Regions from separate parts of the Cytobacillus sp. EB106-05-05-XG126 genome, predicted to be linked through region 1. Evidence: riboswitches for the same ligand, from Rfam matches in the RefSeq annotation. Region 1 holds a riboswitch; the other holds the start of a gene.
The links. Region 1 has a riboswitch for S-adenosylmethionine ahead of AC3WTL_RS06360 (Na+/H+ antiporter NhaC family protein). Riboswitches for the same ligand answer to the same signal wherever they lie in the genome.

Region 1 (3,117 bases):
CAGTCGGAGGTACGGACCGGTCATATAAGTCTCCTGCAATGACGACTGCATCCGGCTTTTCTTCCTCTACCACATTAATAAATTGATGTAAAAAATGACGCTGATCTTCGGTCATATATACACCATGGACCAGCTTGCCCAAATGCCAATCAGCGGTATGGATAAATTTCATATCTAACACCCTCTTTTCCTTGCCTGAGATTCTTTCTGCAATGTTACCATTATACCAAATCAAAAAACGGCAGTGGCTCAGCAACATTTTACAGAACATTCGTTCTAATTATATCATCAATTATTTTTAAAACACAGCATTGTTCAAAGAAAAAAGAGCCCGGCAGGCTCTCATTTATTGCTTTTTAACTTAGGAAAGTTGATCAGAATGGCAATAATACCGCAAATGCCAATTAATATTGGATAAATGGAATATGCCATGATGCTCACCGGCGAAATGGCAGCGAGCCCCGAAGCAGCGAGCATCTGTGCTCCATAAGGGATAGTCCCTTGTACAAAGCAGGCAAATATATCAAGTATACTTGCTGATTTACGCGGGTCAATCTCATATTGGTCAGCAATTTTTTTGGCAAGCGGCCCTGCAATAATGATGGCAATAGTATTATTGGCTGTAGATAGATTTGTCACAGAGACAAGCGACGCAATACCAAATTCTGCTCCCCTGCGGGATTTTATTTTGCTGGTAGCCATGTGAAGCAAGTAATCTATTCCTCCATTAACCCGGATGATCTCCACCAATCCGCCAATGAGGATGGCAATAATCGCAAGGGTCTGCATACCGGCCATTCCCTCAGCAATCATCTGCAGGAATGAAACAAACGTATAGCTGCCGTCAGCAATTCCAATCAGGCCTGCAAGAAGGATACCCCCGCTAAGCACAAGAATAACATTCATGCCGAACAAAGCTGCAGCCAATACGCCAAGATAAGGGACTACTTTTAAGAAGTTGAAATCTCCGCTGGTCACGACGCTTTCCTGACCTGCTGTTAAAATTGCAAGAATTATAGCAGTAAGAACTGCAGCAGGCAGTACGATTAAAAAATTCACACGGAATTTATCAGTCATTCTCGTTCCCTGCGTCCTGACCGCTGCAATCGTCGTATCAGAAATGACAGAAAGATTATCGCCAAACATTGCACCGCCAATTATTGCTGCCATGGCTAGAGCTACTGTAATATCTGTCTCTGCTGAAATGGCTACACCAATTGGAGCAAGAGCAACAACTGTCCCCATTGATGTTCCCATCGATAATGAAATAAAGCATGCAATGATAAAAATTCCGACCATGAGCAGATTCTGCGGGATAAAAGAGAGTGCAAGGTTCACAGTCGAATCAACCGCACCCATTCCTTTAGCCGTAGAGGAAAAAGCCCCTGCCAGGATAAAAATGATGGACATTAATATAATATCAGGATGTCCGGCCCCTTTTGTGAATATCTCTACTTTTTCCATGAATGGCTTTTTTTTATTCATTGCCAGCGCAATTCCGGCTGCTGCGGATACAATGACAATAATTGGTATGCTGTTAAAATCACCAGTTGCTATACCGCTGCCAATAAAAATAAGCAGGAAAGCGGCTAGCGGCAATAAAGCCCATGGATTGCCCTTGTTTTTCATTGAATTCTCCTTTAATAATGGATTTTCCAAGCAAAATAAAAAGACCCCTTCAAGCAAGAAGAGACCTTGATCTATCAATCGTTCTCTTCTTATCTGCCAAGCATCAATGCTTGCTGGATTTGGCACAGCGCTCTGCAGAGCCCGCTGCCGAGACATCTTCGGGCCAGCCCCTCCGTCTCTCTTGATAAGTGAATAGTATTAAATTATTCTAAAATAACTCACGTTTGAAAATTATACAGGAAACTCGCTAAACTTCAAGTACTTTTTTCTTAATGGAATTTGAATTTGAATAATGCTTAAAGGGGGAAAGACGGAGATTGAAATATAAAAAGCCGCAATGCGGCTAAAAACTAGTGAAGATCTTTAAAATTCGGCGGGGAATGGCCCTTTTTCAGCTCCTGAAAAATATCATCTGATGCTTGATGAGCAGGCTGAACGGGTGACTGCAAAATTATTTCTCCCATCAGCTTTTTAAATTCTCCAACTGTCAAAGGCTTTGCATCATCCATTAATTCATACCCAAGCTGTCCATTTGGCTCAAGTGTAGCCATTTTAACATCTGAAATTTTAGTAATACCGTTGGTTCTGAGCCTCATTTCCAGCTGATCTGCTGTAAAGCGCAATTTCCTCATATTTGCTGTTTTTAGTTTCCCATTCTCAATCACTATTTTGGATTTGCCTGTAATAAATTTTTCAATGAAATTGTATCTCACCTGCAAGTATTCCATTATAATTAGTGATCCAACAAAGATTCCAGCAGCCACGATGGTCTTCCATACACTTGTCTCAATGATAGGCTGAATGATAATGGAACCTATGGAAATCATAACTACCGTTTGCGCCAGCGTCATTTGGGAAATAGACTTCCTGCCTGCTACACGTAAAAGCAAAACTCCTGCTAAAACCAGAATCACTGATTGCCAGGCAAAATTCATCTGGATACACCTTCCTTTTTCTAATAGGGTATGGAACTGGTGGAGGAATATTCAAGTTAGCGCAAAATAAAACAGCCTGACCTAATGGCCAGGCTGTTTTTGTATGGGTGTGTCGATTATAGTTTAGTTACGTTAGCTGCTTGAGGTCCGCGTGCACCTTCAACAACTTCGAAAGAAACTTCTTGGCCTTCTTCTAAAGATTTGAAACCTTCAGATTGGATAGCAGAGTAATGTACAAATACGTCGTTTCCGTCTTCACCTTCGATGAATCCGAAACCTTTTTCAGCATTGAACCATTTTACTTTACCGTTTTTCATGAAAAAAATCCTCCTATTGGCTAGAAAAAGCCATGTGTAAATTCACCATATACACGCTTATTACTTTACGTTCATTACTCATCCAGACCATTGCCTAACGGTTGAAAAAGCAGCTAGCAAAATATAACACGATGCATAACGGCTGATTCAAATTTAGCACTTATAGAAATGATTGTCAACTATTCTGCGCGTCTTTGATAGCATTTTATCAAACTATTCCGTCTTTTTCGAGCGTA
Region 2 (3,117 bases), 240 kb from region 1:
GTGGGCCATTCCGATGTTAATCGTTTTTGCTCCATCAGAAACGGATTCAGAAACAATTTCATCCAGTAACGGGACCATTGTATCCAGACCCTCAATGGAGAATCTCTTTTGTCCGACGAAAGTTTTATGAAGGAACTTTTCAAATTCCTCAACTTCAGTCAGTCTTCTTAAAACTTTCAGTCTTTCCGCTTTTTGCATTGACAGCTTGTGGCTGTTGGCCCCTATTTTACGGCGAAGCCAGTCTTTTTCGTTTTCATCAAATATATGCTGGAATTCAAAAGCAATGGGTCCCATATAAGCGCTCTTCAGGAATTCAATTGCTTCAAGTCCGTTGCGTAAAGGATATGTGGCATCTTTGGTAATGACACCAGCAGGGATCTCTTTTAAGTCATTTTCAGTTAAGCCATATTTGCTCAGTTCAAATAAAGCAATTTCCGATTTATTGTTACCCAGTGGATAAATATCGGCAGCCAAGTGGCCATATGTGCGGATATTATCTGCCAGGCGAATAGCAGCAAGTGTTTTCTCAAGCTGTCCGGCATTCATTGGCTGATTTGCAGATGAAGCCATTTGCACCGTTCCTTCACTCGTAAGAGGGGAACCATTTTTTTCAAAGTACTCTTTCATTTCAGGATCAATCGAGGATGGATCCTCTAAATATCTTTCATAAAGTTCAATAACGTAGCCAAGGTTTGGGCCATGAAATCCCTGTTCAAAAGGTCCCTCACCATTCAATGGCTTTTTCATGGAAAATTACCTCCATAACTGTTTTGTAAGTGAATAATTCAATACGTTTTTTCTCTCTAAAAGTACAATACCCATCATAAGAAGGGATTAACAATTCATTTTTACGAATAATAATATTTTTCAGAGGATAAAACGTTTCCACAGCTATTCTAACACGTAAAATCTAGTTGTACAAAGATAAAAACATGAATATAGTGGAAAACTATTAAAAAAATTTTTTAATAATTACTTATTCTAATAAAATGATTTGTAAATGGGTAAACATTTATAAATAAGAAATAACTGAACATATAAAAAAAGCCGAAAAGTTTCGGCTTTAAAAAGTTTCTACCAGGTTAATATAGATTTGTTTCGATTCATTGGTATTTTTTCTGTTTTCTTTAAGGGAAGATTCAATGGCTTCTCTGGTATCTACGGGAAAATCAAAATGACCGCATGTTGTACATTTTTGGAATAAGCTGCCGGCAACATTCACTTCAATGCCATCAATTGTCCGGAAAACGGCTGGCCCATCTGTTTCAGCAAATCTGTGACGGCAGTGACTATGTTCTTGCATAATAGCTTCCCTCCAAGAAATATTATTTTCCTCATTATTATAAAGGAAATATTCTGAACTTTAAAGCGATCTACCTATAACAGTTTATGCCAGGCTCATTTTAAAAGAATAATATGTGTCTTTTTAAGGCACATTAAAATTATTCAAATTCAGGAGGTTTTTCCATGAATATAGGCAGAGCAAAAGAGATTGCTGAGTCTGCTGAAATGCACAGTGTTACTTTAAATGGCATACCGATCATCATTCAGCATGTAGATGAGCAGACTAAGACAGCACGCATTTACACAAAAGCAAATTCTGAAAAAGAAATGAATGTGTCGGTTAACGATTTGATTGAAGAATGAATACCCTAAAAAAACTTTCCAGAATGTAATGGAAAGTTTTTTTGGTTCAAGATCATATTTTAGGCAGAAGGACTCAAGATGCCTGGCCCGATATTTTTTATAACATGAAATATTCAAAAAAGTGTTGACTATTAACGGTTTACTGTAGTAAAGTTTAGAGAAAATTTAATATTTGATTTCTTATCCAGAGAGGTCGAGGGTAAGGCCCGACGACGCCTCAGCAACCAGCAATCGTATTTTGATTGAAAAGGTGCTAATTCCTGCAAGTTTTTTAGAAACTTGAAAGATAAGAAGAATGGCTGTTCACATTAAAAAGTCTTCTTCTTATAGAAGGCTTTTTTTATTTTAAAGAAGGAGTGTTTACCAGTATGTACAATATTGACACCAAATTAGCGCAAATCGGAAACAGGAGCGAATCAGCAACAGGAGCAGTGAATCCGCCTGTATACTTTTCAACCGCCTACCGGCATGAAGGCATTGGACAGTCAACTGGCTTTGACTATAGCCGAACAGGCAATCCTACCCGCCAGCTGCTTGAAAAGGCGATCGCCGATCTTGAAGAAGGCGATCAAGGCTATGCCTGCAGTTCTGGAATGGCTGCCATCCTTACGATTCTTTCCCTCTTTAAATCAGGAGATGAGTGGATTGTTTCCAAGGATTTATACGGCGGAACCTACCGTCTGCTTGAACAGGGCTTCAAAAAATGGGGACTGCAGAGCAAATATGTGAATACGAGCACTCCGGAAAATGTTGAAGAGCTAATCACCGAAAATACGAAAGCTATTTTTCTGGAGACTCCCACTAATCCGCTCATGGAAGAGACAGATATTCAGTTAATAGCTGATATCGCGAAACGGCATAATATTCTCCTGATCGTTGATAACACATTTTACACCCCCCTTCTTCAGCAGCCTCTAAAGCTTGGTGCTGATATTGTCATCCATAGTGCGACAAAGTATCTTGGAGGACATAATGATGTACTTGCCGGTTTAGTTGTCGCAAAAGGCAAACAGTTATGTGAGGATCTTGCCATGAACCACAATGCTGCCGGTGCAGTCCTTAGCCCATTTGATTCCTGGCTTTTGATCAGAGGCATGAAGACACTCTCTCTTCGCATGGAACGTCATGAAAAAAATGCCCGGGAATTAGCGGCTTTCTTATCAGACCACGCTGCCGTAACGGAAGTTCTTTATCCAGGCAAAGGAGGAATGATATCTTTCCGGGTCCAGGATGAATCCTGGGTGAATCCTTTTCTGCAGAGCCTCTCCCTCATCTCCTTTGCTGAAAGCCTTGGCGGAGTCGAGAGTTTTATAACATATCCCGCAACACAAACGCATGCGGACATCCCAGAAGAGATCCGCATTGAAACAGGTGTCTGTAACAGGCTTCTGCGTTTCTCGGTTGGAATCGAAAATGCAGAAGATTTGAAGGCGGATCTTCAACATGCTTTTGCAAAGGTTTTAAAGGAGG

Region 2: it holds a riboswitch for S-adenosylmethionine, as region 1 does, so the genes downstream of both, AC3WTL_RS05175 (methionine biosynthesis PLP-dependent protein) here and AC3WTL_RS06360 (Na+/H+ antiporter NhaC family protein) in region 1, are expected to answer to the same signal.

Annotation. Positions count from the first base shown of each region.
Region 1 covers NZ_JBYTDU010000001.1:1,270,307-1,273,423, forward strand. Annotated here, with positions in the region: gene AC3WTL_RS06355 (exonuclease SbcCD subunit D) at 1-172, opposite strand, end outside; gene AC3WTL_RS06360 (Na+/H+ antiporter NhaC family protein) at 343-1,629, opposite strand; SAM riboswitch class I at 1,716-1,820, opposite strand; gene AC3WTL_RS06365 (DUF421 domain-containing protein) at 1,980-2,564, opposite strand; gene AC3WTL_RS06370 (cold-shock protein) at 2,681-2,881, opposite strand.
Region 2 covers NZ_JBYTDU010000001.1:1,032,132-1,035,248, reverse strand. Annotated here, with positions in the region: gene AC3WTL_RS05190 (2-oxoglutarate dehydrogenase E1 component) at 1-747, opposite strand, end outside; gene AC3WTL_RS05185 (hypothetical protein) at 1,064-1,303, opposite strand; gene AC3WTL_RS05180 (H-type small acid-soluble spore protein) at 1,468-1,647, shown strand; SAM riboswitch class I at 1,825-1,940, shown strand; gene AC3WTL_RS05175 (methionine biosynthesis PLP-dependent protein) at 2,016-3,117, shown strand, end outside.